One region of the Luteibacter sahnii genome, then DNA from elsewhere that is predicted to be linked to it. Evidence: predicted binding sites of a transcription regulator. Region 1 holds the regulator's gene; each other region holds the start of a gene.
What was found. The regulator FliA, encoded in region 1, starts transcription of late flagellar genes. The targets are predictions, from matches to a motif close to TAAAGTTTNNCNNNCNNNGGCCGATAA.
Positions count from the first base shown of each region.

Region 2: PI246_RS17965 (methyl-accepting chemotaxis protein) is a predicted target of FliA. The motif match lies at 5,772-5,798, and genes of this name have one in related genera.
Region 3: PI246_RS15285 (methyl-accepting chemotaxis protein) is a predicted target of FliA. The motif match lies at 5,352-5,378, and genes of this name have one in related genera.

Region 1 is NZ_JAQLOK010000001.1:488,326-498,873, forward strand. Features, by position in the region: gene flhB (flagellar biosynthesis protein FlhB) at 1-1,034, shown strand, start outside; gene flhA (flagellar biosynthesis protein FlhA) at 1,037-3,151, shown strand; gene flhF (flagellar biosynthesis protein FlhF) at 3,254-4,588, shown strand; gene PI246_RS02355 (nucleotide-binding protein) at 4,657-5,532, shown strand; gene PI246_RS02360 (RNA polymerase sigma factor FliA) at 5,529-6,260, shown strand; gene cheY (chemotaxis response regulator CheY) at 6,318-6,719, shown strand; gene PI246_RS02370 (protein phosphatase CheZ) at 6,729-7,370, shown strand; gene PI246_RS02375 (chemotaxis protein CheA) at 7,379-9,436, shown strand; gene PI246_RS02380 (flagellar motor protein) at 9,438-10,178, shown strand; gene motD (flagellar motor protein MotD) at 10,175-10,548, shown strand, end outside.
Region 2 is NZ_JAQLOK010000012.1:28,043-38,590, forward strand. Features, by position in the region: gene PI246_RS17945 (methyl-accepting chemotaxis protein) at 1-1,171, shown strand, start outside; gene PI246_RS17950 (hypothetical protein) at 1,181-1,492, shown strand; gene PI246_RS17955 (sensor domain-containing diguanylate cyclase) at 1,751-3,517, shown strand; gene PI246_RS17960 (putative bifunctional diguanylate cyclase/phosphodiesterase) at 3,581-5,509, shown strand; gene PI246_RS17965 (methyl-accepting chemotaxis protein) at 5,960-7,606, shown strand; gene PI246_RS17970 (phytanoyl-CoA dioxygenase family protein) at 7,667-8,665, opposite strand; gene PI246_RS17975 (TetR/AcrR family transcriptional regulator) at 8,658-9,254, opposite strand; gene PI246_RS17980 (Lnb N-terminal periplasmic domain-containing protein) at 9,460-10,386, shown strand; gene PI246_RS17985 (hypothetical protein) at 10,376-10,548, shown strand, end outside.
Region 3 is NZ_JAQLOK010000006.1:98,684-109,231, forward strand. Features, by position in the region: gene PI246_RS15265 (HlyD family secretion protein) at 1-286, opposite strand, end outside; gene PI246_RS15270 (DUF1656 domain-containing protein) at 297-494, opposite strand; gene PI246_RS15275 (FUSC family protein) at 484-2,613, opposite strand; gene PI246_RS15280 (MarR family winged helix-turn-helix transcriptional regulator) at 2,624-3,115, opposite strand; gene PI246_RS15285 (methyl-accepting chemotaxis protein) at 3,408-5,318, opposite strand; gene PI246_RS15290 (DUF4156 domain-containing protein) at 5,526-5,933, opposite strand; gene PI246_RS15295 (M16 family metallopeptidase) at 6,021-8,855, opposite strand; gene PI246_RS15300 (hypothetical protein) at 9,216-9,428, shown strand; gene PI246_RS15305 (tRNA (cytidine(34)-2'-O)-methyltransferase) at 9,436-9,900, shown strand; gene PI246_RS15310 (ubiquinone biosynthesis accessory factor UbiJ) at 9,950-10,548, shown strand, end outside.

The sequences.
Region 1 (10,548 bases):
TGGTGGTGTTGTCCGGCGTGGCGACCCTGATCGCCACCCGCGACCAGATGGCCCAGCACGCGGCCAACATCATGCACGTGGGCCTGCGCTACGGCCGCGACGACATGTTCGCCGAAGACGGCCTGCGCCATGCCTTGGGCGCGGCGGCCCTGGAAGCCCTGAAGATGCTCGGCCCGGTGTTCACGGCCACCATGGTCGCCGCTATCGCGGCCCCGGCCCTGATGGGCGGACTCCATTTCTCCGGCCAGGCGCTGCTGCCCAAGTTCGATCGCCTCGACCCGATCAAGGGCTTCGGCCGCCTCGTCTCGATGAACGGGCTGGTCGAGCTGGGCAAGTCGATCCTGAAGCTGGTCTTCATCGGTGGGGCGCTGCTCTGGTTCCTGCGCAAGAGCGTGCAGGACATGTTCGCCACCGGGAGCGGCCCGGTCGGCGAGGGTATCGCCCATGCGTTCGGCCTGTTCGGCCATGCCTCGCTGATCTTCGGCTGCGCGCTGGGCCTCATCGGTCTCATCGACGCGCCATGGCAGAAGTTCAGCTTCACCTCGAAGATGAAGATGACCAAGCAGGAGGTGAAGGACGAGCACAAGGAAAACGAGGGCAGTCCGGAGCTGAAGTCAAAGATCCGACAGATGCAGCAGCAGATGGCGCGCCGCCGGATGATGGAAGACGTGCCCACGGCGGACGTCATCGTGGCCAATCCGACCCACTTCGCCGTGGCCCTCAAATACGACGAAAACCGCATGGGAGCGCCGCGCGTGGTGGCCAAGGGCGTCGATCTGATCGCCGCCCAGATCCGCGATGTGGGCGCCGGTGCGAAGGTTCCGGTGGTCGAAGCCCCGCCGTTGGCACGAGCCTTGTATCACACGACCGACATCGGACGCGAAATCCCCGCGGCGCTGTATGTCGCGGTGGCCCAGATCCTGGCCTACGTGTTCCGTTTGAAGCAGGCGATCGCCATGGGCGACCTCCCGCCCGATCTGCCCCGGCAGGACATCGATCCTGAGCTGCTCGGGCCGTACCGCATGGATAACTGACGATGGCAGCGACGACCAATCCCAACCTCCTCGGCACGCTCCGCCAGATCGGCCGGCGCGGCGTGGCCGCGCCGCTGGCGATGCTGATCATGCTCGGCATGATGATGCTGCCGCTGCCGCCGTTCATGCTCGACCTGCTCTTCACCTTCAACATCGCGTTGTCGCTGGTGATCCTGCTGGCCACGATGTACGTGATGCGGCCGCTGGAGCTGGCGTCGTTCCCCACGGTGGTGCTGTTCGCCACCTTGCTGCGCCTGGCCCTGAACATCGCCTCCACCCGCGTGGTGCTGCTGCATGGCCACAATGGCCCGGGCGCGGCCGGCAAGGTGATCGAGGCGTTCGGCGAGTTCGTGATCGGCGGCAATTTCGCGGTGGGTTTCGTGGTGTTCGCGATCCTTACCATCATCAACTTCGTGGTGGTGACCAAGGGTGCCACCCGCGTGTCCGAAGTGACCGCCCGGTTCACCCTCGACGCCATGCCCGGCAAGCAGATGGCGATCGACGCCGATCTCAACGCCGGCCTTTTGACACAGGAACAGGCCCGCGAGCGCCGCCAGGAAGTGCGCGAGGAAGCGGACTTCTACGGCTCGATGGACGGTGCTTCCAAGTTTGTGCGCGGCGACGCCACGGCCGGCATCCTGATCCTCGCCATCAACATCATCGGCGGCTTCTTCATCGGCATGCTCCAGCACGGCCTGTCGGCCGGCGAAGCGGCGCGCACCTACACGCTGCTGACCATCGGCGACGGTCTCGTGGCGCAGGTGCCTGGCCTGATGCTCTCCATCGCCACCGCGGTGATCGTCACCCGCGTGTCCAAGTCGCAGGAGATGGGCAAGCAGGTGATGGGCCAGCTCTTCGGCCAGCCCAAGGCGTTGGCGGTGGCGGCTGCCGTGCTCGGCACCATGGGCCTCATCCCGGGCATGCCGAACCTGCCGTTCCTGATCCTCGCCGCCGTCGCCGGTTTCGGCGCGTGGAAGCTGCACCTGCGCCAGCAGGAGGCCGCCTCCGGCGTGGTCGCCGGCGCCGCCGCCCCGGGCACCGAACTGGCGCTGGAGGCCGCCCCCCCGGCCGAGCGTCTGGAACTGTCCTGGGAAGACGTCGCCCAGGTCGACACCATTGGGCTGGAAGTGGGCTATCGCCTCATCCCGCTGGTGGACAAGGCCCAGGGCGGCGAGCTGATGGCGCGGATCAAGTCGGTGCGCCGCAAGCTCTCGCAGGAACTCGGTTTCCTCGTGCCGTCGGTGCACATCCGCGACAACCTCGACCTCGCCCCGCATGGTTACCGCATTTCGCTGATGGGCGTGCCCATGGGCGAGGCTGAGATCCACACCGAGCGCATGCTCGCGATCGACCCGGGCCGCGTGCATGGCACGATCAACGGCATCGCCACCCGCGATCCGGCCTTCGGGCTGGACGCGGTGTGGATCGAGCCCGGCCTGCGCGAACACGCGCAGACCCTCGGCTACACGGTGGTCGACCCGGCCACGGTGATCGCCACCCACCTGTCGCACATCCTGCAGAACCACGCCCACGAGCTCATCGGCCACCAGGACGTGCAACAGCTGCTCGACCGTCTCGCGCAGCAGACCCCGAAACTGGTCGAAGACCTCGTGCCCAAGCGGCTTTCGCTCGGCGCCATCGTCAAGGTGCTGCAGAACCTGCTCGCCGAGCGCGTGCCGATCCGCAACTTCCGCGGCATCGTCGAGTCGCTGGCCGAACACGCGGGGCAGAGCCAGGACCCGGGCGTACTCGCCGCGGCGGTGCGCGTCACGCTGGGCCGTCAGATCGTGCAGGAAATCGCCGGCCTGGGCACCGAGGTGCCCGTCATTACTTTGGCGCCGGAACTGGAACAGATCCTCCTGCAGTCGCTGCAGGGCGGCGGTCCGGCAGGCGCGGCGGTGGAGCCCGGCCTCGCCGACCGCCTCCAGCAGAGCGTGGCCGATGCCGCGCGGCGCCAGGAAGCCACCGGCGAACCGGCCGTGTTGCTCGTGTCGCCGGCCCTTCGTCCGTGGCTTGCGCGCTTTACCCGGCATGTGGCCCAAAACCTGCATGTACTTGCCTACAACGAGGTTCCCGACAACCGTCGCGTCAAGCTGGTGACGGCACTGGGACGGTAAGGGCGCCAGGCAATGAGACACCGTTCGCCGAATCGGCGGACGGACGGAACGAACATAGCGATGCGGGCATGGCCGGGCATCGCCAGAGACAGGATCGAAGGCATGAAAATCAAGCGATTCGTTGCTCCCGACATGCGCCAGGCCATGCGCCAGGTGCGCGACGAACAGGGTCCGGATGCCGTGATCCTGTCGACGCGCCGTCTCGACGACGGCATCGAGATCATCGCCGCGCTCGATTACGACGAGGCCCTCGTGCGCGAAGCGGGCTTCGCACACGACGCGCCGGCCGCCAAGGCCACGGTGGCGCCGGTGCAGGACGACCGTGCCGCGCAGCGCGCCGCGCGCATCGACCAGGCCCGCGCCGCCACGGCCGCCGCCGTCGAGCGAGCGGCCCGGGCTGACGCAGCCGTGCATTCGAATGCCCCCCAGCGTCACGCCAGCGCCGCCCTGGCCGAGAGCGTCGCCGACGTGGTGCGTGCCGCCACCGCCTCCCCGGGCAACGACGCCGCGGTGAACGGCATGCGCGCGGAGATCAACGACCTGCGCGAAATGCTCCAGGTGCAGCTCTCGGCGCTCTCGTGGAACCACATGGAGCGCGAGCAGCCGCTGCGCGCCCGCGTGCTGCGCGAACTGACCCGCCTGGGCATCGACGCCGACGTGGCTCGCGCGCTGTGCGCCGAACTGCCGTCGGCCATGACCTCCGACCAGGCGCGCTACCTGCCGTTGGGACTCATTTCGCGCAACGTGCGCATCACCGGTCGCAATTTCGACACCGTCGGCGGCGGCATCACCGCGCTGGTGGGCACCACCGGCGTGGGCAAGACCACCACTATCGCCAAGCTCGCCGCCCGCGCGGTGCTTCGCCATGGCGCCGCGAACGTGGCGCTGATCAGCACCGACCAGTATCGCGTCGGTGCCGGCGCCCAGCTGGAGCGTTACGGGCGCCTGCTCGGCGTGCGCGTGTTCAATGCCCACGACGCCACCAGCCTGCGCAACGTGCTGTTGCAGCTGCGCGGCCGCCATACGGTGCTGGTGGATACCGCCGGCCTGGCCGGTAACGATCCGAAGCTGCAGGAGCAGTTCGACACGCTCCGTGCCATGGCCGACCTGCGGGTCTGCCTGGTGCTGGCCGCCAACATGCAGTCGCAGGCGATCGATGGCGCCATCCGTGCCTATGCGCCGTTGGCGCCGCAGAGCGCGATCCTCACCAAGCTCGACGAGGCGCCGCTCATCGGCGGCGCCATCTCGGCCGTGATCCGCCACCGCCTGCCGCTGGACTACACCACCGACGGCCAGCGCGTGCCGGAGGACATCGCCTCGGCCGATGCGCGCAAGCTGGTGCTGCTGGCCGCCCAGCGGGTCAAGCAGCGCAACGACGAGCCCGATCACGCCATACTTGCCGAGCGTTTCGGCCTGTCCGCTTCCGTGCCGGTCTGACCGAGCGAGGCACTTCCATGAACATCGCTACCGCCCACACCTCCTTTTCTCCGGCAGTGACTTCCTCCATGAACACACACGTCGAAAACACCCAGGCCGCCGGACTCGAGTGGCTGTCCGACCGCCGTCCCACGCGCAGCATCGCGATCGCGGGCGGCAAGGGTGGCGTGGGCAAGACGACGGTGGCGGTCAACCTCGGCATGGCCCTGGCCATGGGCGGGCGCGACGTGCTGCTGCTGGATGCCGACCTGGGCATGGCCAACATCGACGTGCTCCTCGGCCTGCAGCCGGTGCGCCATCTGGGCCACATGCTCGAGGGTGCGTGCCGCATCGAAGACCTGGTGCTCGACGCCGCGCACGGCCTGAAGGTGATCCCGGCCACGTCGGGCACCCGCCGCATGGCCCAACTGCCGAACATCGAACATGCCGCGGTCATCCGGGCCTTCGACGAATACCCGCTGGCCCCCGAATACCTCATCGTGGACACCGCCGCCGGTATCTCGGACAGCGTGTCGATGTTCGCCGCGGCCTCGGACGAGGTGGTGGTCGTGGTGTGCGACGAGCCGGCCTCGCTCACCGACGCCTACGCGCTGATCAAGGTGCTCTCGCGCGAGTTCGCCGTGAACCGTTTCCGCATCGTGGCCAACATGGTCCGCCATGCGCAGGAGGGCCGGGCCCTCTTCGAAAAGCTTTCCCGCGTGACCAGTCGCTTTCTCGAGGTGTCCCTCGATTTCATGGGCATGGTTCCGCACGACGAATACCTGCGCCAGGCCATCCGTCGGCAGGCGGCGGTGGTCGACGCGTGGCCGAGCAGCCGGTCGGCGGTCGGATTCAAGAATCTGGCCAGGTCGGTCGATACATGGGGTGAACCCGAGCCCCGCGTGCAGGGACGGATCGGCTTCTTCGCCGACCGTGCCCATCTGGGAGGAGGGTTGCCGTTGTGAGCGTAGCGAGCGAATACCTTGAAATCACTCGGGTTCCGGCGGATCAACTGGTCAAGACCCATGCGCCGCTGGTGCGCCGGATCGCCTATCACCTGATGGGCCGGCTGCCGCCGAGCGTGGATGCGAACGACCTCATGCAGGCCGGGATGATCGGGCTGCTCGAGGCCGCGAGGAATTATTCCCCGACTCGCGCGGCCAGCTTCGAGACCTATGCGGGCATCCGCATACGGGGCGCGATGCTGGACGAACTGCGCAAGACGGACTGGACCCCGCGCTCCGTCCACCGGAAGTTGCGCGAGGTGGCGGAGGTGACGAGGCAGATTGAAAACGAGACGGGTGGCGACGCCGACGACGCGGAAGTGATGAAGCGCCTGGGCATCGACGCCATGGAGTACAACCAGATCCTGGCCGACGCGGCGAGCGCGCGTTTGCTGAGCCTGACGGCGCCCGAGGGCGACGAGGGCGCGGCGATCGACGTGGCCGATCCGGACGCCACCGGGCCCGACGGACTGTTCGAGCAGGACGGCATGCGCGAGGCGCTGGCCCAGTCCATCGACGGACTGCCCGAGCGCGAGAAGCTGGTGATGTCGCTGTACTACGATGACGAGCTCAACCTGAAGGAAATCGGTGCGGTGCTGGGAGTGAGCGAATCGCGCGTGTGCCAGATCCATGGCCAGGCGCTCATTCGGCTCCGCGCTCGCATGTCAGGCTGGAAAGACAAACCCTGACGGCATTCCGGTGCCGTCGCCGGTCAAAGAAAAACGCGCAGTAGGCGGAGAGACGTTTTGGACAAGAACATGAAAATCCTGGTGGTGGACGACTTTTCCACCATGCGGCGCATCGTCAGGAACCTGCTGGTGGAGCTGGGCTTCACCAACACGCTGATCCAGGAGGCCGAAGACGGCAATGCCGCGCTCGCGCTCCTGCGCTCGCAGTCGTTCGACCTGGTGGTGACCGACTGGAACATGCCCAACATGACGGGCATCGACCTGCTCCGCGCCATCCGCGCCGACGCCAATCTCAAGGCGATGCCGGTGCTGATGGTCACGGCGGAAAACAACCGCGACCAGATCATCGCCGCGGCGCAGAGCGGCGTGAACGGCTACGTGGTCAAGCCGTTCACGGCGGTCACGCTCAAGGAAAAACTCGACAAGATTTTCGAACGTCTCGCCGCGGCGGCGGGCTGAGGAGCAGGCATGAACACGACGATTTCCGCTGGCCAGGACGTGGCCCCCGAACTGCGCGAGCTGCTCGACGCCGACGACGCCACCGCCTTCGAACAGGCGCTGGACCGCCTGATCCGTAGCCGTGAACAGCACATTTTCCTCGCCCTGGGCCACCTCGCCCGCGACCTGCACGAGTCCGCCCGCCGGCTCGCCGCCGACATCTCGCACGATGGTAACCCGGGCAACATGGGCGACGCGCGCAAGCACCTGCGCGACGTGCTCGAGATGAGCTCGCAGGCGGCCCATCGCACGCTCGACTTCAGCGAGCGACTCCGCCCGCAGGCACAGTCGCTCGCCCGCGACGCCGACGAGGTGCTCGTGCTCGACCCGGCCGATGCGTCGTTCGCCTCCAGCGCCCGTGCGCTCGCCGTTCGCGTGGGCGACTTCGCGCAGAACTGCGACATCGGCCTGGGCGAGATGGTCGAGGCGCAGTCCTGGCAGGATCTCTCCGGCCAGCGCGTGGCCCGTGTCGAAGCCTTCATGGCCAAGGTCGAATCCTCGCTCGTCGAACTGGTGCGCCTGACCGGCTCGCTCGCCGGGGGCACCGCGCCGGCCGCGGAAAAAGTCAGCCAGGACGAAGTGGATCGCCTGCTCAGCGAATTCGGCTTCTGAGCGGCACGATGAGCGTGGAGCTGGACAACGAGCTGCTCAACGTCTTCCTGATCGAGGCGCGCGAACTGCTCGAGACCCTGGGCGAACAGCTCGTGGACCTCGAGGCCTCGCCGGGCGACGTCGACCTTCTGAACGCGGTGTTCCGTGCGTTCCATACCGTCAAGGGCGGTGCGGGCTTCCTCGGCCTGCACCCGATGGTGGAGCTGTGCCACCGCGCCGAAGACCTGCTCAACGAAGCCCGCAACGGCGCGATCGTGCTCAACGCGGGCTTCATGGACGCGTTGCTGGAGTCGCTCGACCTGCTCAACGACATGATGCGCGCCGCCGACGGCGGCGTGCCGATCGAGCCGGCCTCGCGTTCGCTGCTCGATCGCCTGCTGATCCCCGGCCGCGCCGCGTCCGCCCCGCCGGTGGCGCTGGCGACGCCGGTGTCCGCGCCGGTGGCGGCCGCGCCGGCGTCGCGGCCGCACGATCCCATCGAAGACGAATTCGAAGCCATGCTCGATGCCGCGCGCGCCGAGCAGGCGCCGGCGGCGGCCCCGTCGGGCACCATCAGTGACGACGAATTCGAAGCGTTGCTCGATTCGCTCTACGGTACCGGTGCGCCCGGCGCGGAGTCCGAGGCAACGGCGACACCGGCACCGGCACCCGCCCCCGTCGTCGCGGCGGCCGATCCGAACGTCATCAGCGACGACGAATTCGAAGCGTTGCTTGATTCCCTGCACGGCACCGCCGCACCGGGCGCGCATGCCGTCCCGCCGCCGCCAGCCCCCGCGCCCGTCGTCGCACCGGCGTCGGCCCCCGTCCCGACGCCTGCCGTCGTGGCCGCGCCCGCGCCGGGTCCGGTCGCGGAGACGCCGGCCCGCGGCGGCGAAAAACGCCAGGCGTCGGGGACCGACACCACCGTACGCGTCGACACTCACCGCCTCGACAACCTCGTCGACGCGGCGGGCGAGCTGGTGCTGGTGCGCAACCGCCTCACCAACCTCGCCCCGCGCGGCTCCAACGATCCGATGGAACGTGCCATCGGCGAGCTGGAGCGCGTGGCCGAAGACCTCCAGAACGCCGTGCTGCGCATGCGCATGCAGCCGGTCGGCAAGCTGTTTTCCCGTTTTCCGCGCATCGTCCGCGACCTGGCCCGTCAGCTCGGCAAAGAGATCGAACTGGTCACCGAGGGCGAAGACACCGACATCGATCGCACCGTGGTGGAGGCCCTGGCCGACCCGCTGGTGCATCTGCTGCGCAACGCCGTCGACCATGGCATCGAGATGCCCGAGGCACGCCAGGGCGAGGGCAAGCCCCGTCAGGGCACCGTACGCCTCGCCGCGGGCCAGTATGGCGACCGCATCGTCATCACGGTCACCGACGACGGCAAGGGCATGGACCCGGAAGTGCTCCGCCGCAAGGCCGTCGAAAAGGGCCTGATGGACGCCGAGCAGGCCGCGCGGCTGGACGAGCGCGAGTGCTACGAGATCGTCTTCCGCCCGGGCTTCTCCACGGCCAGCCAGGTGTCCGACATCTCCGGTCGCGGCGTCGGCATGGACGTGGTCAAGACCAAGATCGTCGAACTCGGCGGCACGCTGTCGATCGACTCGCGCGTCGGCCACGGCAGCACGGTACGCCTGTCGGTGCCGCTCACGCTGGCGATCCTTCGCGTGCTCATGGTGCGCGTCGGCCATCGCCTGCTCTCGCTGCCGATGTCCAACGTGGCCGAAGTGTTCGAACTGGCCGACGGCCAGGTGCAGCGCCTGGACGGCCGCGTCGTCGCCAATCACCGCAACCGCGCCTTGCCGCTGGCCGATCTCGGCCGCTGGGCGGGCGTGGCGGGGAAGGGCGGTCACGTGGTGGTGGTGCAGATCGGTCACCAGACGCTGGGCTGCCTGGTCGACGAGGTGCTCGGCCGCGAAGACGTCATGGCCAAGCCGCTCGGACCCTTCCTCAAGGACGTGCCCGGCGTGGCCGGCGCGACCATCACGGGCGACGGGCGCATCTCGCTCGTGCTCGACCTGGCCGGATTGGCCGACGATGCCGGGCAGGTGCTGCCCACGCTGAGGATGGCTGTCTGACATGGATGTCGTGAGTCTCGTCGGCACGATCCTGGCCTTCGTGGTCATCATCGTGGGAACCATCCTCAAGGGCTCCAGTCTCGACGCCCTGTGGAATCCCGCCGCCTTCGTGATCGTGTTCCTCGGCACCTTCGCCGCCCTGCTCGTGCAGACGCCCGGCCCCGTGCTCAAGCGCGCGTGGTCCATGCTGCCGTGGGTGTACAACCCGCCCGACATCGAGTCGGAAGACCTCGTCACGCGCATCGTGGGATGGAGCGAGATCTCCCGACGCACCGGGCTCCTCGGGCTGGAGCCCGCGATCGAGCGCGAGACCGACCCGTTCATCCGCAAGGGGCTGCAACTGCTGGTCGACGGCACCGAGCCCGACGCGATGCGTTCGGTGCTCGAGGTGGAGGTCTACGCCCGCGAGCACACCGATCTTGAGGCGGCCAAGGTCTTCGAGAATGCCGGCACCTATTCGCCAACCATGGGCATCATCGGTGCCGTGATGGGGCTGATGGCGGTCATGCAGAACCTCGCCGATCCCAGCAAGCTCGGCCACGGCATCGCCGCCGCCTTCGTCGCGACCATCTACGGCATCGGCCTGGCCAACCTGCTGGCGTTGCCGATGTCCTCGCGCCTGAAGGGCCTGGCCCGCAAGCGCTCGCAGATGCGCGAGATGCTCGTCGAAGGCCTGGTCTCGATTGCCCAGGGCGACAACCCGCGCCACATCGAGAGCAAGCTGCAGGGGTTCCTCTCGTGAAGCGACGCCACCACGAAGAACACGTCAACCACGAGCGCTGGGCGATCCCCTACGGCGACCTCATCACGTTGCTGCTGGCGCTTTTCGTGGTGATGTACGCGGTGTCGGCCGTGAACGAAACCAAGTTCAAGGTGATGGCGCAGTCCATCAACGAGGCGTTCAACGGCACGGGCAAGGTGATCGACCCGGTCAGTCAGTCGTCGCCCGCCACCCAGGTGCCGCTGCCGAATCAATCGCGCTCGCCCACGGCGTCGCCCATCGCGAAGATCGACGTGCCCATCCCGCCGCGCAATCTGCCGCTGCCGGGTCACGAGGGGGCCGCCACCGAACACCAGGACGGCACCAAGCGGCAGACCGCGACCGCCAACGA
Region 2 (10,548 bases), on a different contig from region 1:
CAACACCAAACAGGCGCAGGAGGCCTCCGAGGCGGCCGGCGCCAGCTACGCGACGACGCGCAACATCTCCGTCGGCGTGCTGGCGGTCAGCGTGATCCTGTTGCTGACGATCGCGGCCTTCCTCGTGCGCGCCATCGTCACGCCGCTGGCGCGCGCTCGCGCGCTGGCCCAGGCTATCCGAGGTGGTCAGCTGAACAACACGACCGTGGTCTCGGGCAACGACGAGTTCACGGATACGCTCCAGGCCCTCGATGAAATGGACAAGCGCCTGGCGGGTATCGTCACCGACGTGCGCCACATCTCGCAGCAGGTGTCATCGTCGGCCGCCGATATCTCCCAGGGCAACGATGATCTCTCGCAGCGCACCCAGGAGCAGGCCAGTTCGCTGGAGGAAACAGCGGCGTCGATGGAAGAACTCGCCGCGACCGTGAAGCAGAACGCCGAAGGCGCCGAGCAGGCCCGGCAACTGTCGCAGCGCGTGCGCGGGGATGCCGACGCCGGCAGCCAGGTCGCCGCGGAAGCCACCGAAGCGATGCAGGCCATCACCCAGGCGAGCCGGCAGATCGGTGAGATCGTCACCCTGATCGACGAGATCGCGTTCCAGACCAACCTGCTGGCACTGAACGCGGCGGTCGAAGCCGCCCGGGCGGGCGACCAGGGCCGCGGTTTCGCCGTGGTGGCCACCGAGGTGCGCCACCTGGCCCAGCGCAGCGGTGCGGCGGCGAAAGACATCAAGGCGCTGGTGACCTCGACGGTCGAGCGGGTGGATACCGGTGCCACCCTGGTGGCGCGCACCGGCACGTCGCTCGACGCGATCGCCACGGGCGTGCGTTCGGTCAACGCCATCGTCGAGGAAATCGCCGCGGCGTGCCAGGAGCAGTCCACCGGCATCAACCAGGTCAACAACGCGGTCGTGACGCTGGACGATGTCACCCAGCAGAACGCGGCGCTGGTGGAGGAGGCCTCCGCGGCGAGCAAGAACGCGTCCGACCTCTCGCAGGAGCTGCTCCGCCAGGTCTCGTTTTTCACGGTGGTCGGCACGCCCGTCGCCACGGCGGCCGAACCCCGGGCGGTACGCGAACCCGCGCCGGAACCGGCTCCCATGGCCATGACCACGGCGCGTCGCGTGCCGGCGATGGCGGGCGACGATAGCGTCTGGCGCGAGTTCTGAAGGATTACGGTGCCGTTCTGGAATGCTATTCACTCGGACCTGCCGTGGCTTCGACGGGCGATCGCGGAGGACGCCCTCGCCCTGTCCGGCGCATTCGTCGATAAAGACCTGCAGGAAATCGGCTTTCGCGTGGCGCTGCTCCTGAGTCACGCGCGGGAGGCGGGTGCCGAGACGCTGGCCGAGGCGTCGGAAACGCTGCTGATCGAAGTCAACGGGGTGAGTGAACTGGGCAAGGACGACACTCTGTCCTGTTCCCTCGAGCGCGTGATCGCCGCCGCGGCATCCGTGGTGACCGCCGACGACGGGGCGCGCGCGAGGTAGGTGAGCCGCCCCACGACGGCGCATGGCGTCGAGGGGCCGATCGCCAGCGGTGCCGGTTGCCGTCGTATCGCCCATGCGATCGGTTGGCACGCCTTCGGCAAGTCGGGGTGTTCGGGTGCGTACCGGGGACGCGTCGGGACGACGCCCGGCGTGTGAAGATGCGTCCCTGCGTCCCTGCGTCGCCGCCGCCCAGAGTGTTTTGTGACTTGATCGTTCCACCGGGCTCGCTAAGCTAGCTCCAACCCAGGAGCCCGCCGAATGCCCCACGATCAAGCCGACATCGAAGCCCTGCGGTTGGCACGCCTCGACGCGCTCCAGGTGCTCGACTCCGGATCCGAGCCGCTCTTCGACGCGCTGGCGGAGGCCGCGGCGCTCGTGGCGGGCACCCCTATCGCTCTCATCACGCTGCTCGACGCGGAGCGGCAGTGGTTTAAGGCCAACATCGGGCTGGCGGATATCCCCCAGACCGCCCGCGACATCGCGTTCTGCGACCACACCATCCGCGACGACCAGATCCTCGAAGTGCCCGACGCCATCGAAGATCCGCGTTTCGCCAGCAATCCGTTGGTGACCGGCTCGCCACACATCCGTTTCTACGCCGGCATGCCCATCGTGCTCAGCGACGGTGTTCGCCTGGGTTCGCTGTGCGTGATCGATCACACCCGGCGCGAACTCACTCCCGTGCAGCGCAAGGCGCTCGAAGCCCTGGGTCGCGCCACCGGCGAAGCGCTCGAACAGCGCGCCATGGCGGTGGTGCGCGCCGAGACGCTGGAACGGGAAGCCGTGCGCGAACGCCAGCGGTCCGAGGCGATCGTAAAAATGCAGACCGCGCTCGCCGCGAGCGAGCGGTTTCTCGAGCGCACCGGACACGTCGCGGGCGTGGGCGGCTGGCAGTGGGATTTGCGCACCGACATGCTGATCTGGTCCGCCCAGACCTGCCGCATCCACGATCGTCCCATCGGCCACCAGCCCACCCTAGACGAAGCGATCGGCTACTACGCCCCCGATGCCCAGGTCACCCTGCGTGAGGTCATCGAACGCTGCCGCAGCACGGGCACCGGATGGGATCTCGAGTTGCCCCTGCGCACGGCGAGCGGGCGTGACATCTGGGTGCACGCCCAGGGCGATGCGATCCGCGAGGGCGATGAGCTCGTGGGCTTCATCGGTGCCTTGCAGGACGTCACGGTGCGACGCCAGGCGGTGGAGGCGCTCGAAACCAGCGAGCGTCGTTTCCGTACATTGTTTCAGCACAGCCTGGGGTTTATCTGCACGCACGACGCCCAGGGCATCCTGATGTCGGTCAATCCCGCCGCGGCCCGGGCGCTGGGTTATGCCACGGCCGAAGTGCTCGGCATGCCCTTTACCCACTTCATGCGCCCCGAGCGCGCGCCGGATTTTCGTACCTATCTCGAGCGGGTCACGACCATGGGGCACGATTCGGGCCTGATGGAACTGGTCGCCAAGGATGGGCGCGTGGTGGTGTGGCAATACCATAACGTTCTCGACAACGACGGGGCTGAGCCCTACGTGCTGGGTCACGCCCAGGACATCACCGAACAGCGGCGCCAGGAAAAGCGCCTCAAGGAGTCGTCGTTCCGTGATCCGCTCACCGGCTGCGGCAACCGGCGCATGCTCGAGCGGATGACCGATAAGCTGCCTGACGATGCGATATGGGGCTGCATCGCCATCGACCTGGACCGCTTCAAGACGATCAACGACACCTTCGGCCACCAGCGTGGCGACGAGGTGCTGGTGCAGATGGCGCAGTTCCTGCATCGTCGTTGCGGGCTCGGCGACGTCGTCGTTCGTCTGGGCGGCGACGAGTTCCTCCTGGTGCTCGAGGCGGGCGATGCGCCGTATCTCGCTCAGGTGATGGCGCATCTTGAGCGCGACCGCGACGAGGCGCCGATCGCGTTCTCGATGGGAGCGGCGACCCGCAAGAACGCCGAGTCGCTGGAACGAACCGTGGCGCGGGCTGACGAACAACTGTATCGCTCACGGGCGGACCGCGAGTCGTTCCCTTAACGGGAGCCCCATCGTCTGTGCGCGGGGTGGTTCAGGATTCGCCCGCGCGGCCGATACGTTGGCATGCACGTATTCGGCCCAACCTGCGACGCCCTGATCTCCACCGTGCCTTCACCTGATACGCTGAGCCAGGCGAATCGGCTCGTGGAGGCCTTGGTGTCGGACCAGTGGGATGCATGCGCCATCCATAGCGACGTGGCGCTCGCCAGCGTGACGTCGGAGCGCGATCGCCTCGCGATGTTGCGTAGTCTCCAGCTATGGGAGGCTATCGATCCGCCGGAGCTGGATCGCATCACGCGCCTGGTTGCTCAGGTCTTCGACGTGCCGACGGTGCTGGTTTCGTTGGTCGGGCAGGATGAGCAGCGCTTCATCTCGAAAACCGGATTCGAAGCCCGGGGTACGGAGCGTGAGGTTTCGATCTGCTCTTACGCCATCCAACAAACCGACGTCTTCGAGGTGCAAGAGCTGCGCGAAGACGATCGTTTTGCTCAAAACCGCTTGGTGACCGGCGGCCCGCTGCTTCGCTTCTACGCAGGCGCACCGCTGATCACCGCCTCGGGCCATGCGATCGGCACGTTGTGCCTGATCGATTACGTACCGCGCTGCCTCTCCGAAGAACAGCGCCAGCAGTTGCAGACGTTCGCCCGCCTGGTGATGGACCAGATCGCGCTGCGCCAGAGGGTTGGCCGCCGCGACCCGGTCACCGGCCTGTTCAACCGGCAGCAGTTCAACGCCGACCTGGCGGTGCTGGCCGAGACGAAGTTTACCGACACGCGCAATCTGGTGCTGATCGATGCCATGGACCTTCCCATGGCCTACCGCCTGGCGCAGGCGCTGGGCATGGGGCCGGTCGAGGCCGTGATCCGGACCGTCGCGCAACGCCTGGAAGACATCGTCGCGCCGCATGCCCAGCTCTACCACGTGGCGGTGTCGCGCTTCGCCTTCATGCTTCCTGCGCTCGAACCGGCCGACATGATGTCGTTGCTCGCCTCGGTGGAGGAGGCGGTCGCGACGCTCGTCGAGGCGCAGGGTATTCCGTTGCAGCCGGTGAGCTACGGCGGCATCGTGCCGTTTCGCGCCGACGACACCGACGACGCCCTGCGCAAGGCGATGAGCGCGGTGCAGCAGGCGACGCTTTACCGCAAGCCCTGGCAGTGGTACGACAAGGCCTATGACGTGGCTTGCCGTCGGCAGTACCGTCTCGCCACCGACGTGGCGGCGGGTATCGACAAGCGGCAGTTTCGCGTGGTTTACCAGCCGAAGGTGCGCCTTGGCGATGGTCGCATCATGGGCGCCGAAGCCCTGCTGCGCTGGACGCATCCCGAACTCGGCGAGGTATCGCCCGCCGAGTTCATTCCGCCTGTCGCGCGAACACCCGTCATGCAGGCACTGACCGACTGGGTGATCGATGACGTGTGCCGGCAACAGGCGGAATGGGTGGCGGCGGGCTTTGGCATGCCGGTCTCGATCAACGTCGAAGCGTCCGACTTCGCCGATGGGCGATTGCTCGACCGCATCCTCGAGCCGTGCGTGCGACATGCGGTGGAGCCCGGTTTCATGGAGCTGGAGATCACCGAGGGCGAATGGCTCGCGGGGGCCGACGAAGTGCTGCATCAGTTGGCGAAGCTGCGCCAGGCCGGCATCAAGATCGCGATCGACGATTTCGGCACGGGTTACAGCAATTTCTCGTATCTCTATGACATTCCCATCGACACGCTCAAGCTGGACCAGCGGCTGACGCGCGGGTTCATGCGCAACGAACGCCAGATGGCCGTCCTGCATGGCGTCATCCGCCTGTGTGGGCGTATCGGCTTGTCTGTGGTGGCCGAGGGAATCGAGCGGGTGGAAGAGCACGCCAGCCTGCTGCGCTTCGACTGTGAGTTCGGCCAGGGCTTTCTCTATTCCGCGCCCGTCGTGCCTGAGCAGTTCGTCCAGTGGATGCATCAGGGCGGATGCGTGCCGGTCACGCCGTCGCGCGCCGTCGCGCGTTAAATCGCCTCATTTCGTCTTACCGAATCGTCGGGCCCGCCAGGGCTAGCGGCGCTCGCCCGTAAGGCGAGCGCCCTTGGTGCGCTATTCCGGTATTTCTTTATGTAAATAAAAAAACATTAAAAAATATCACTTGAAGTTTTCTAAGTCTAGATGGTTCAGGGGTTTCATTGGATGGCAAGGGCACGGCGCGCCTTCGTGCCGTGAGTGCCGCCGGTCCATCACGTATGTGACGAAACTAATTCACCGTTTTTGCATAAATGTCTAAAGGTCGTGAATGGTGCGCCGATACCGTCTTCAGGACGGGGATACCTCGGCTTCCCGGCGTGACCGCCTTCCACGCGTTGGCTCGCAAGGCTGCTCCGGTATCGGGGCAAGGCGCATGAGGCGCCGACAGATTGACTGTCCTTCACCAGCGCGGGGCGTTCCCCCGGGCGCCAACGGGATCGTGCTATGGAATTTCTCAGACTTGCGTCGCGCAATAAGTTGATCTTCGGCGGCTTCACCCTGATCGCGGGCATCGTTGCCGCGCTGGTGATTGTGGTCTATGTCTGTCTAGGCTCCATGCAGCAGAGCAGCCTCATGGACGTGCACACCAACGAAGTGCTTCGTGTCGAGGCGCGCCTGTTGACCGCGCTGGTCAACATCGAGACCGGGCAGCGGGGTTACCTGCTCAGTGGCAAGGAGGCGTCCCTGGAGCCTCTGCGCCTGGGCCAGAAGGACTACCAGACGGCACTGGGTAGCCTGCGCCAGCTGACCGCGGATAATCCCGTGCAGCAGCGGCGCCTGGATACCCTCGATGCGGGTTACAAGGGCTGGCTCGCCGACGCGATCGACCCCACGCTGGCGCTGCAGAAGCAGGCGGCCGTGGGCGCGTCGAGTAACGAGGCCGTGGCCCTCGAGCGACAGGGCAAGGGCAAGGCGGGCATGGACGCCATGCGCGCCGTGCTCAACGACTTCGCCACCATGGAGCGCTCATTGCTGGAAGCGCGCTCGACCCAGGCGGCGGCCACCCGCAGTCGTGCCATCGGCGTACTGCTCGGTGGTGGTGTCCTTGCCGTTGCGCTCATTCTGGGCGTGGCGACCGTGCTGGTGCGCAGCATTCTGACCCCGCTGCGTGACGCCTCCGCCGTGGCTGCGCGCATCGCCACCGGTCAACTGGGCACGGCGTTCGCCGTCACCCGTGGCGATGACCTTGGCCGCATGCTCAACGCGCTCAAGGAGATGGACGACAACCTCGCCCGCATCGTCGGTGCCGTGCGCGAGAACGCATCGCAGGTCGAAAGCGCGGCGCGTGATATTTCCGCAGGCAACGACGATCTGTCCAACCGTACGCAGGAACAGGCCTCGTCGCTCGAAGAAACGGCCGCCTCGATGGAAGAGATGGCCGCGGCCGTGAAGCAGAACGCCGAAGGCGCGTCGCTCGCCCGCAAGATTTCCCATGAGCTGCGTGACGATGCGCGTAGCGGTGGCCTCGTCGCCAAAGACGCGGTCGATGCGATGGGCCAGATCACCGAGGCCAGCCGGAACATCGGCGAAATCGCGGTACTCATCGACGAGATTGCCTTCCAGACCAATCTGCTCGCACTCAACGCGGCGGTCGAAGCGGCTCGCGCGGGCGAGCAGGGCAGGGGATTCGCCGTGGTGGCCGCCGAGGTGCGCAACCTCGCCCAGCGCAGCGCGAGCGCGGCGAAGGACATCAAGTCGCTCATCGGCGAAACCGTCGAGCGCGTCACCAACGGTGCCGACCTGGTCGAACGCACCGGCAAGGCCCTGGCCGATATCCAGCAGGGTGTCGTGCGCGTCGCCGACATCGTCAGCGAGATCGCGGCGGCCTCCGAGCAACAGTCCGCCGGTGTCGAACAGGTCAACGGTGCCGTGTCGGCCCTGGACGAAGTGACCCAGCAGAACGCCGCGCTGGTCGAAGAAGCGAGTGCCGCGAGTCGCCAGGCGCTGGAGCTGGCTCGCGAACTCATGACCCAGGTCGCGTTCTTCAAGGTCGGCGAGGCGGTCAACGGCGCAAGCCCGGCCCCGGCGGTGGCGAAGGCGCGACCCGTGACGCCGGCTCATCGGCCGACGTTCGCCGCCGGCATGGCCTGAAGCGCCAACCACGTCTCCCGCTTTGGCGGGAGGCGTGTCGCCGCCGGACCGGGCCTGCGCCTAACCCTTCCAGGCGTGCGTGTGCGCGAACCGCGTCGGCCGTAGCGAAAGGTATTGCACCACGCGTGGAACGCTCGCGCGATTCGGGCTGCTGCCGTGGGGCAGCAGGTGGTGCCAGATGATCATGTCGCCGCGTTTCGCGGCGATCGGTGTCAGCGTCAGCGTGCGACGGGCATGGTCCTGGGCGCTGACCCCGGGCGGCACGGTCGCCAGCCAGTCCTTGAGATGGCGATGGAAACCCGGTACGCAGCTGAACGCGCCTTGGTGTTCGCCGACGTCGGCGAGATAAAGGATGCCCTGGACATCGAGCGGGTGCGGCTCGGCGAGCGTCGTGTCCCAATGCAGGTGGGGTCCGGGAAAGGGCCAGCCCGGGCGCTCGGGTGGATTGAATCCGGCCTGGTCGAGCGTCACCCACAGATCGTCGCGGCCCCACAACTGGGCGTGCGCCTTGTGGATGCGCGGCGCGAGCCGGTTCGCGGCCAGGGCGGGGTGCCGTAGCAGGGGCACCCAGATGGAATGGCCGCGCGACGCCCCGTACCAGCTTTCCGGATCGTCGGGCGTGGCGCCCAGGTGATCGTATACCGCGCGCTCGGACGCCTGCGCCGCCGCCTCGTCGATGGCCTGACGGAGGATGACGTAACCGTTCTCATGCCAGTGAGCCAGATCGTCGTCGGTGAGCCCGGCGACCCGGTCGATATCCCGCACGATCGAACCGACCGCTTCGCCCTTCAGCGCACGCCTGAGTCGATCGCGCGATGCCGCGTCGCTCCGAGCCGCGACCCAGGCTTCGAACGCGGCGTATGTCGGGCGCTGGTGATGCAGGTAGCGCAGCGTTTCAAGCACGTTGAGCCCGAGGCCGGCGAGCAGTGTCTTCTCGAGGTCGTGGGGCAGGGGTGCGACCGAGCCGGGCGCGAGATGTGCCGACCAGTAGGTGCGAAGGGCACCGATGCCGAGGAGGCTTTCGGCATCGTCGGACACCCCGTCCATGGCGTCAGCCATGGGCCAGCTCAGGCCACAACCGCTTCAGGCCGTCGTCGACCGTGCGGCGAGGGTGGAGTGTCCAGCGGCTTTCCATGCAGCGCAGCACCGCCACGCGAAGCGCACCCAGCGCACCCATGGCCAGGTAGCGTGCATCGATGCGGCTCAGTCGCGGCAGGCGGGCCGTCAGGGCACCGGCGAGTTCGGTCTCCCAGGCCTCCATGTTCAGCAGTTGGCGAGCGCGCAGCAGCGGCGTGTCGTGCACGAGCGTGCCGACCGATACCAGGTCGGTGGCGGGGAGGGCATCGACCAGGGCGAGAACGCCCTCGCGGAGTATGGCGCGCGGCGAGAGCCGGGGGTTCGCCTCCCTGATTCCGTGGACCAGGCGGTCCCTGGCGGCATCCATCCACGCGAAGACCACCTCTTCCTTGCCGGCGAAGTAGTTGAAGAAGGTGCGCCGCGAGACGCCCGCCGCGGCGGCGATGTCGTCGACCGATACCATGTCGTAGCCCTGTCGAGCGAACAGCACCAGGCTGGCGTCGACGAGCCGGGCTCGGACGGCCTGCTTGTTTTCTTCACGACGGCCGCGTGGTGGCGTTGGCGTGCGCATGGGCGAAGCTTACCAATCCTCCCGGGATAGTCGGCGGTTTCTAAAAAAATGCATCAAGTGCAATAATGGTCCAGGGGTTCAACCGGTGATGGAGATACGCTTGGTAGCGTTCCTGGGTGTGTTGGTGAAGCGGAGCCTCGTCGCCCTGACGGTCGTGGCGCTGGCGCTGGCGGCCGCCTGGCTCGGCCTGGTGGTGTGGTTCCACATGCCGAAACGGGCGTTTCTCAACGTCATCGCCACGACCGTTTTCGGCACCCTTTGCGCGGCGTCACTGCTGCCGTCGCGCCTGGGTTTCGTGGAGCCGATACGCATGGCCGCGGCCGTGGGCGCGGCGCTCATCCTCGTCTATTGGGCGAGCCTGCGCCCTTCGGCCGACCGTACCTGGGCCCCGGACGTGGCGCGCACGCTCCAGGCGACCGTCGACGGCTCGCACGTCCGCCTGACCAACGTGCGCGATTTCGAATGGACCGGCCCGGAGCGTGCCACGGAGCGTTGGGTGGAGCGCGATTACGACCTTGACCGCCTTCGCGGCGTCGACCTGGCGCTGTCATACTGGATGGGCCCGGCTATCGCGCACACCCTCGTCAGCTTCGAATTCGACGACGGACGCCACCTGGTGTTTTCGGCGGAAATCCGTCGCGAAAAGGGGGAATCGTTTTCGGCGTTCGGTGGTTTCGTGCGTCGTTTCGAGTCCATCCTAGTGGCATCCGAGGAAGACGACATCTTCCGGGTGCGCACCAACTGGCGCGGCGAGACGATGCACCTGTATCGCTTGCGCATGCCTCCCCAGGCGGCGCGGGCGTTGTTCCTGGCCTACCTCGACCGGGCGGAACGGCTCGATCGCGATCCCGCGTTCTACAACACGCTCACCAGCAATTGCACCACGGTCATCTTCGACCTGATGCGCACGATCAGCCCCGGGCTTCCCGCGGACCCCCGCATCCTGCTTTCCGGTTACGTCGATCGCTATGCCTTCGACGAAGGGGGGCTGGTACCGGGCTACCCGTTCGATGTCTTGCGGCGCCAGGGCGACATCACCCAGCGGGCTCGTCAGGCCGGCCCGGGCAGCGACTTCTCGCGCGCCATCCGCGACGGCGTGCCGGGCATGGAATCGACGCGCGATGCGCGGTAGCAAAGGCGTCGTACGCAGCCTGCTGCTCGGCGTGGTGGTGGCGTCCAGCGGTTGCGCCATGGTCAAGGTCGGCGACGTGTCGCCGCGCGAATACATCGCCCAGCGCCGTGGCGACATTCTCTCCAGTCGCCACCTCAGCGACCAGACGAGCGAGACGCTCGC
Region 3 (10,548 bases), on a different contig from region 1:
CCGCCGCATTCACGTTGGCCTGGGCCTGGGCGACCGCGTTCTCGTAGCGCGAGCGATCGACCACGAAGAGCAGGTCGCCCTTCTTCACCGACTGGTTGTCCACCACGCGCACGTCGGTGACCAGGCCGGCCACGTCCGGGGCGATGCGCACCACTTCCGCGCGCACGCGGCCGTCGCGCGTCCACGGGGAATACATGTAGTGCTTCCAGAGGAAGTGGCCGGCGATCGCCGCGAGGACGACGACGATCGCGGTCACGGCTATGCGAACGACGGAGGCGAGTTTCATGGCGGGGTACTCAGAACAGGAAATACGCAAAGGCGCCAAAGACGCAGACAAAGGCGGCGAGGCGGAACAACGACGGGTGCCACACCAGGCGATAGAGCCCGAACCGCCCGGCCACGGCGTCCAGCGCCCACAGCACCAGCAGCGACACGACGAAGACGACGAGCAGCCCCGGCACGAGCGCGTCGCCGAGGGCGATTTCACGGGGCATGGGCGATCTCCTTGGCGAGGGGCGCATCGGGCATGTACGCGGCAACGGCCGATTCGCTGTCGAGCAGCGCCATGCGGATGAGGCTGAGGTGTTCGAGCAGGTAAGCCTGCCCGTCGTGTTCGCAGACGCCGGAGATCGCGGTCGCCACCGCGTCGCGGGCGGCCACGTAGGTGGCCACGTCGGGCGAGGTGTAGAAACGCGCGAGGCGATCGAGCGCCGTGGCGAGATACGGTCGCAGCGCATCGGGCACGTCGCGGCCTGCCATGTCGTGGCGCATCTCAATCACCGCGCGGCCGGTCTCGTGCACGGCGAGCGCCCACGCGATCAGCGCCCGCGAGTCCGCGCTGCCCGGTTCGGTCTGCGCCACCACCTGGCTGACGAGGTCGTTGTTGACGCTCTCGAAGCGATGACGCAGGCCGGGCAGCGGCGCGTTCGCCGCCAACGCCACCTGGCCGCGCAGGCGGGCCATGAGACGTCGACGCAACCACGGACTACCGACCGCCGGGGGAATCACCACGAACGCCGCGGCCGCCGCACCCAGCCCGATGATCTGCGCGATAGCATCGTTGATCGCATGCGCCGGATCGAAGACCTGGATGTTGTTCAGGCCCAGCAGGTAGGTGAGGCCGAAGGCCCACCCCAAACCGAAGGACGCGGTCTTTGGCGTGAACATCATGACCAGCCCGACCGCGATAAACGGAAACACGCAAACCGCCATCAGGCCGAAGCCGTCCACCTGGGTGAGGATGAAGAAGAGGCAGATGAACGCCATCGTCATCCCGCAGAGATAGCCCAGCATCACGATCCACGTGGTGCGCGTTGGATTGGGCGCGGTAGCGAACAGCCCGGCAAAGACGGTCGCCAGCAGCATCGCGCTGGAGCCGAACGGCCAGGCGCTCTGGATCCAGAAGGCGCCGAGGGCGAGCATCGTCAGCGTGGCACGAGCCATGGCGATGCCCGCGCCGAGGAAATCGTTGCCCCGGTCGAAACGCACGCGCTCGGCGGAGATGGTCGGAAACGGCCGCGACGACTGCAGGGCGGCCGCCGACTCGACGTAATCGTGCAGTTCGTCGGCAAAGCGGCGGATCAACGCCGCACCGGTATCGAAGTCGCGCAGGTCCTGCGCGTCGGCCAGGGAGGCCCGCAGGGACACCACGTCCGCATCGATCGCCTTGCGTGCGTCCACCAGCGGCGGCAGCAGCGCCTGCGCCGCGCGACCCGCACCCAGGGGGCCATCCAGGCCCTTGCGCAGGGGGGCATAGAGCCGAATGAGCGCATCGGCCGCTCGCTCGCGATGCGCACGCTTGAGCCGGTTGATGAGGTGGTGCAGCGACTGGAAACTCGTGGACGTCGCCATGAAGCGCTGGTTGAAAAGGCGAAGGTGGTTGCTGCGCGCGCGTGTCTCCACGTCTTCGAACACCACCGAACTGCGCAGGTCTTCCAGGGTGACCGCCGCGCGCACGAAACGCAGGTGTGCGTTTTCCATCGCCTCGCGAGGCACCACGCCGCCCACGGCACCGCGGACGAAGGCGATGAAGTCGGTGAACTGCTCGCGGCCCGTTCGGCGCATCACGTCGCGCATGCGCGCGGGAAACACCGCCTCGCTCACCACGCCACTGACCAGCAGGCCCAGCAGCACCTCGCTCATGCGCGCCCACGCGGAGTCGAAGACGTTCAACGGCGCATTGATTACCGGCACGGCCACCAGCGCGGTACCGTAACCGGCCAGCACGAAGGCGTAGGACTTGAAGTTGCGGTAGAGCGTCGCACCGGCGGTACACAGGCCGATCCACACCGACAGCGAGAGCAGGAAGAGCACGCGCTGCTGGGCGAACGCCGACACGATGACGATCGCCACCAGCGTGCCGACCACCGTGCCGATGCCGCGGTAGAAGCTCTTGGCCAGCACCATGCCCGATTGCCGGTTGGCGACGATGATGGTGGTGAGCATCGCCGACGAGGGCGACGGCAGCGCCAGGCGCATGGCGATCCAACCGGTGAGGAAGAACGCGATGAGCGTCTTGACCACCAGCAGCCACACCGAGGCCTCCTCGCGCAGGGCTTCGACCAGCACCTGGCGAAACGCGGGCGTGCGTTGGGTGGAATCGACGGCAGCCATGGCGATCTGCTTACTCCCCGAACCCGGTCAGCATCTTCTTGAGCAGGGTCTCCAGTTGGGCCTGCTCGGCGGCGGACAGGTGACGGGTCTGCCGGTGCAGGAGCGTCACGATGTCAGGGAGGAAATGATCGATCAGCTCAAGTCCTTCCGGCGTGAGCGACAGGGCGACCTTGCGCCGGTCGCCCTCGCTGCCCGCCCGCGCGATGTAGCCCATCTCGCACAGTTCAGTCGTCAGGCGGGTGACGTTGGCCGACTTCTCGCCGGCCGCCCCGGCCAGTTCCGACGGGGTGAGCGTGTTGTCCGGGGCGCCATACAGCATCATGAGGATGTTGTATTCGGCGTGGTTCAGCCCGTGGGGGCGCATGACCGCGTTGGCCTGGTCGTGGATTTCCTTGTAGATGTGCTTGATCAGGCGCACGAGCACGGCTGGCGCCCGGGGAAACGCCGGGTATTTGCGTCGTGTGACGTCGAGGCGGGCTTCGGTCGGGGCGAAATCGCTCATCGGGCGGTCCAGCGGCAGGAAACTTACGACATAAGCATATTATTCATTTCTGAATTATCAATGTCTGTAGTTTTTGCCTGTTCGCCTCCGTTCTTACCGTTCGATACGCAACCGGTGGAAGCGACAGATGTCGGCACCCTCCTCCATCAACGTCCGCCGCGTCCGATCAATCCAACCCTGGTTCAACGGCCACCACGTGGTCACGATGGCGACGAAAGGCGTAACGCAGGCCGATTAACGCACGAAGGCCGCCGTCGCCGGCGGCCTTCGTGCGTTACGCCCCGGCGATAAGTCAGATCCGGAAGCCGCCCACCACGGCCTCTAGCGTGCGCGTCTGGTCTTCCATCGCCTTGGCGGCCGCGGCCGCCTCTTCGACCAGGGCCGCGTTCTGCTGGGTCATGTCGTCCAGGTGGGTGACCACGCCGCTCACCTGCTCGATCCCCTGGCTCTGCTCGGTCGTGGCCGCCATGATTTCGTCCATGAACGTGGCGACGTGCGTGACGCTGGCGGTGAGTTCGCCGATGCGCTGACCGGCAACCTTGGCCAGTTCCGCACCCTGGGCCACGTCGTCCACCGATTCGGCGATCAACGCCTTGATGTCGCGCGCGGCCTTCGCCGAACTCTGGGCGAGGCTGCGCACCTCGCCGGCCACCACGGCGAAGCCGCGGCCCTGCTCGCCGGCGCGCGCCGCTTCCACCGAGGCATTGAGCGCCAGCAGGTTGGTCTGGAAGGCGATGCCGTCGATCACACCCACGATATCGGCGATCCGCGCCGACGAGCGGGTGATGGCATCCATCTTGACCACCACGTCGTCCACCGTGTCGCCGCCACCGCGCGCCGCCTCGGCTGCTTCGCGGGCGAGCGTATTGGCTTGCCGCGCGCTATCGGCGTTCTGGCGGACCGTCGCGGTAAGTTCTTCCATCGATGCGGCGGTTTCCTCCAGCGCGCTGGCCTGCTTTTCCGTGCGCTGGGAGAGGTCCATGTTGCCCGTGGCGATCTGCGATGCCGCCGACGAGATCGACGACGAGCTGTCGCGCACCTGGCGCATCATCGACTGCAACCGCGCGACGAACCCGTTGAAGCTGTCGACCACGCCGTTGTATTCGCTACCCGACCCCTGATCCAGGCGACGGGTGAGATCGGCTTCGCCGGAGTTGAGATCGTCGATATTGGCCTTGAGCGTGCCCAGCTGTTTCATCAGCGCGCGGATGCCCAGCACCAGCGCGACCAGGAGCAACACCGCCAGCGGCAGCTGCACCGCGGCGAGCTTGCCGAGGATGCGTGTGGTGTTCGCGGTGAGCAGCCGCGTGGGCAGGCTCGTGGCGAGCACCCACGGCGTGCCCGTGACCGGCTGGAGGAACAGCGTGTGCGATTCGCCGTCGACGTCGTAATCGCGCTCCACCTGGCCGCCCTTGGCGATACCCGGCAGCGCGTCCTTCACCTGAGCGATCATCGCCGAACTGCCGGCGAGGTCGGCCAGCTTCTTCAGCACGATGTCGTCCTTGATGTACGTGCTGTTGCTGACGATGGTGCCGTTGGGCTCCACGATCAGGATCTGACCGTGCACCTTCTTCTCCATGTCGGCGACGAGGCGGTTGAAGAAGCCCAGCGTCACGTCGACGGTGGACACACCGAAGATGTCGTCGCCCTTGTAGATGGCCATCGCGCAATTGGTGCGAGGCTGGGCGCTGGCATCGTCCTTGTAGGCATCGGCCCACAGACAGTGGCCGCGAGGCGCGCTCAGGCCGTTCTTGTACCAGCTCTGCTCCCAGTACTTCAGGGCGTCGGGCTGGTTCCAGTGGGTGTTGACCACCAGCTTGCCGCTCGCGTCGCGGGCGAAGAACGTGCTGTCGCGCTCCTTGGTCGGTTCACGCTTGAACGGCAGCGGCCAGATACCTCCGCCGAACACGTCGACGTCGCCGTACTGGTCGACCAGGCCCGGCTGCAGGCGATCGATGGAGGCGCTGTCCATAAGCGCCACGGTCTGGGTGATGCTGCGCTGCTGGGCTTCCACCTGGTGCAGCTTGTTGGTGATGACCGTGCCGATCTCGTCCACCTGCCGACCTACCAGTTCGGCCTCGGTGTCGCGCAGATCGGGACTGACGAACAGCCGGATGACGATGAAGGTCAACGCCACGAGGAGAAGGAAATAGAGTGCCAACGCCGACGTGTAGCGGGCTTGGGTCGACTTGAGGAAATTCACGCGTAGGGACCGGAAGGGGGCTGAGGACACCGCTTGACGGCCCGCCGCTCGTAATCTTTAGTTCACAAAGATGAAATATCTGTATTTGTGACAAAGATCACAATGTAAGCGTTTACATGAACTTACCGATATGTATCGAAAGCGTTTGCCAAGGATGGCAACAGGTCGATCCGACGCAGGGACGGGCAGCGCCCGCCCCGTTCGCCGTCAATTCTTGAGCGGCACGGTCTCGAAACCACCCTGGGGCGTCGTGTTCTGCGGCGGCGGAGTGGGCGAATCGCTACGGGATGCCGCGGCCGGGCGCGCGCCGCAGGTGTAGGCGCCCCAGTCCTGCGAGCCATCATGCGGCTCGCCCATCGGCTTGACGGTGTCCGCGCCCATCTTGGCCGCCTCGTTGCGGGCCAGCACTTCGAGTTCGTCGCGCACCTTCAGGTCGCTGCGATCGACCGGACCCACGCGATTCATGACCGAGACCGTCACCTTGCCTTGCTCGCGGCAGCCGGAGGTGTCGCCGTTCCACGCGGTGCGCACGTTGCGTGCGCCGTCGTCGAGCTTGATGCCCCACGAACAGGCGGACAGGGCCAGGGGGATGAACAGAACGAGGGCTTTGCGCATGGGCGGCTCCGGGAACACGGTCGCGCCTATGCTAGCCCGAGGAAACGGAACGCGCGATCACCGCCGCGCGTTCCGTGCGGTCGGCGTTTACCTCGACGCCTTTACCGGATCGCCGTCTCCGTCGATCACCTGCACCTCGCCCAGGTTGAGCGCACGCACCGGGGCCTCGATCTTGCGCAGGTCGCCGACGATTACCCAGGTCAGCGAACCGGGATGCATCACCGCCGAAAGCGCCGCCTCGGCGGAGCCCCGGTTGACGCCGTCGATGCGCGCCTTGAGCGTCTGCACGTAATCGTCGGGCCGGTCGTAGATGACGATGCCTGACAGGGCGGAAAGCACCGACGCGGTGGTCTCGAAGCTGCCCGGCAACGCGCGCACGCGCTGGGCCTGTACCTTGGCGATTTCCGCGTCGGTCAGCGGCTTCGGACCGATCACGGCGCGGATCTCCTTGAGGATTTCCTCTGCCGACGGCGCGGTCTTGTCGGTCTGCACCGGCGCATAGAACAGCATCGGCCGCTGGCCCTTGGCATCGGACAGCATGCTGCCCGCGCCGTAGGCCCAGCGTTTCTGCTCGCGCAGGTTCATGTTGAGGCGCGAGGTGAACGTGCCGCCGAACGCCGCGTTGGCGATGCCCAGGTCGATGGCGTTCTTCGCCTTGGTAGAGGGGGCGAGCAGCCCGGCCAGGATCAGCGATTGCGGCGCGTCGGTGCGGTTGACCAGGAAGACACGGGGCTTGGCCTGGGCCGCCACGGTACCGATGTTTTTCGCGGGGATCGTGCCGGGCGGCGGCGTCCAGTCGCCGAACGCGGCGTCGAGCCGCGGCAGGATCTGGGCCAGCGTGGTGTCGCCGGCGACGAGGATGCGCGCGTTGTCCGGGCGCAGGTAGTCATGCTGGAAGGCCTTGAGGTCACCGGCGTTGAGAGAGGCAATGGCCTTCTCCGTACCGCTGCCGGTGAACGGGATGCCGTAGGCATGCGCCTTGCCGTAGAGCAGGGGCGGCAGCGTGCGCAGGGCGATGCTCGTGGGGTCGGTCTTCTCCTGGGCGATACCCGCGATCCACTGGCCGCGCACGCGCTCGATGTCGGCCGCCTTGAACGCCGGATGGCGCACGACGTCGGCGAACAGGTCGAGCGAGGGACCCAGTTCGCTGTTGAGCGCGTTGAGCGCGACGGCGCAGGTATCGAGCGAGCAGCTCGAACCGATCATCGCGCCCAGGCGTTCCTTGCGGCGGGCGATATCGACCGAATCCAGGTCGGCCGTGCTCTCGTTGAGCAGCGTGGAGGTAAAGCTCGCCGTGCCCAGCTTGCGGCCCTGGTCGGCGGCGTAGCCCGCGTCGAACAGGATCTGCACCTGGGTGACCGGGATCGTGTGGCGCTCGGCGAGTACCACCTCGATGCCGTTACGGAGTTTTCCCCGCTGCAGGCCGGGGAACGACAGGCTCGGGAAGCTCGTCACCTTCGGCACGCCGAGGGCACGATCCACCGTGGAGGTCGCCACGGTGTAGTGGCCGGCCGGCGGCAGCACCGGCGCCGGGCGTCCGTCCGCCGCGGGACGGCCGACGACGGCCTTGTCCTCGGCCGCCGGATCGAAACCCGGTCCCGCCGGCATCACGGTGAGCGTGTAGCTGCCCTTGCCCAACCACTTCTTTGACGCCGCCAGCACCGATGCGGCCGTGGCGCGCTCGGAGCGGTCGAGATCCTTGCGGTAGGCGCCCGGATCGTTACGGTAGACCTGGCCCTCGGCGAGGATCGCGGCCTTGCCGCTGACCTTCTCCAGGCCTCGTATGAAACCGGCTCGGTTGGCGACCTTGGCGCGGGCCAATTCATCATCGGCCGGTCCGTTGGCGAGAAAGTCGTTCCACACCTGGGCGACGGCCGCCTCGACCCGGGCCGGATCGACACCCTGCTTCACGTCGACGGTCAACTGCACGCGGCTGGACAGCGCGAAAGGGGATAGACCCACCGACACGTCGTCGGCCAGCTTGTCCTGGTAGACAAGGCGCTGGTACAGGCGCGACGTCTTGCCGCCGCCCAGCACGGTGGTGGCAAGGTCCAGCTGCACCGCATCGTCGGTGCCCAGTTGCGGCACGACCCAGGTGCGGACGATGCGCGTCTGCGCCACCTGATCGTGCTGCACGCCCCGCGTATCGGTCGTGAGCGGCAGCACCCAGGGCTGCTGTCGCGGCACGGGCGGCCCGGCGGGGATGTCGCCGAAATACGTCTCGGCCTTGGCCCGGGCCTGTTCGGGGGTGATGTCGCCGGCGAGTACCAGCGTGGTGTTGGCGGCGCCGTAGTTATCGTGGAACCACTGCTTGACGTCGGCCAGCGAGGCCGCGTCGAGGTCGGCCATCGAGCCGATGGTGTCGTGGTGATAAGGGTGGTTGGCCGGATAGACGTTGGCCAGCACGTTTTCGTCGACCCGGCCGTACGGCTCGTTCTCGTCCTGGCGTTTCTCGTTCTGCACCACGCCGCGTTGCGTGTCGAGCTCGTGCTGGCCGATCGCGCCGAGGAGGTGGCCCATGCGGTCCGACTCCATCCACAGCGCCATGTCCAGCGCGGTGGTGGGCACGGTTTCGAAGTAGTTCGTGCGGTCGAACCACGTCGTGCCGTTCATGTCGGTGGCCCCGGCCACCTCGAACGGCTGAAAGTACGTGCCCTTGTGGTTCTCCGAGCCGGAGAACATCAGGTGCTCGAACAGGTGCGCGAAGCCGGTCTTGTGCGCCGGCTCGTCGGCCGAGCCGATGTGATACCAGATGCTAACGGCCACCACGGGCGCCTTGTGGTCCTCGTGCACGATCACGGTCAGCCCGTTGGGCAACTGGAAGCGGGTGAAGGCGATACCGGGAACCTCGGCGGTGTCGGCGAGGGCGCCACCGGCCATCGCGAGCAGTCCCGCGGCGAGCAGGGCAAGACGTTTCTTCATGCGAACTCCTTCACGGGCCCGACGCGGCCCAACCGGCCGAGGCTAGCCCGCGCGCTCGACCGGTGTCCATGCAAGCGCTGTCCGGTTCCGGCCCCGCGACTGTCCGCGGACAGACGCGCGCACGACGCCACGGGTGACAAACCTCATGTCCATCAGCTGATTACGGGCCCTACAGCGCGTGGCACGGCGATTGCCTAATACCTGTGCACCCGGGCACGCCGCCCGCCACGCTTTCCCTTCCAGGAGTACGCCATGAAATTCGAACTGCCGATGATCGCCGCTTTCCTCATCGCCTCCATGCTGCTCTGCGGCTACACCCTGGCCATGATGGCCTGACGGATCGACCTCGAGGATTTCCCCATGAATTACGAACTCGTCATCCTCCGCGGCCTGCTCGTCGCCTCGGTCATGGTCTGCGGCCTCATCCTGGGCAACATGCTCGGCCTCGCGGGTGCAGCACCGACCTTCGCCGCGCCCACCACCGACGCGAGCGCCACTACCGCGACCGCCATCACCGCCGGCGCCTGCGCCCTGCCCCCGGACGGCGTGCTCTGCGTCGCGTCTGGCTCATAATGGGCGCATGCCCCACGTCATCCTGTTCCGACCTGAGATTCCGCCCAACACGGGCAACGTCATCCGCCTGTGCGCCAACACGGGCGCCACGCTGCACCTGATCCGCCCGCTGGGCTTCGAACTGGACGACGCGCGCCTGCGCCGCGCGGGGCTCGATTACCACGAGTTCGCCCACCTGTCGGTGCACGACGACCTGGCCGCCTGCCTGGGGTCGATCGGCCATCCGCGGGTCTTCGCCTTCTCGACCCGGGGAAAACACCTGCATACCGATGTGGCCTACGCGCCCGAGGACGCGTTGCTGTTCGGTTGCGAGACCGCCGGACTACCGGACGACGTGCTGGACGCGGTCCCGGAGGGCCAGCGCATCCGCCTGCCCATGCGCCCGGGTAACCGCAGCCTGAACCTGTCCAACGCCGTGGCCGTCGCCGTGTTCGAGACGTGGCGGCAAGCCGGGTTCGTCGGCGCGGGGTGAGCCCCGGCCTTCCCGGCGATTGCACGAAGCGGCAGGCTACAATCCACCGATGACCTCCGATCGTCCCCAGGCCGATAGCGGCCCCTCCCGTTTCCTTCCCCGCCCGCTGCGCGTCGTCGCCGGCCGGGCCATGGAGTCCGTGCTCAACCGCGTCGTCGACCTCGATCCCGACACGCGCGGACGGCTCGACGCGCTGGATGGACGCAGCGTGCAGGTGCACCTGAGCGGTCCGGACCTCGCCCTGCGGATCACCGTCGAGAAAGGCCGGCTGCGTGTCGGCCCGGCGGAAGACGGCGGCAGCCTGCGCGTGACCGCCTCACCCGGTAGCCTGCTCGCCATGGCGCTGCGTCGTGACGACGAGGGCATGGCACCTGGCAAAGTGGACATCGCCGGCGACGCGGAACTCGCCCGACGGCTCGAGCGCCTCGCCAGGCAATTCGCGCCGGATATCGAAGAAGCCTTCGCCCGCGCGTTCGGCGACGCCATCGGCGTGCCGCTGGCGCGGGCGTTTCACCAGGCGTTCGCCCACGCGAAGCAGACCGCCGCGCATCTCACCGACGACGGCGCGGACTGGCTGCGCGACGAGGCCCGCGTCGCGGTCGCCCCGGGCGAGCTCGACGGTTTTCTCGATGGCGTGGATGCCGTGCG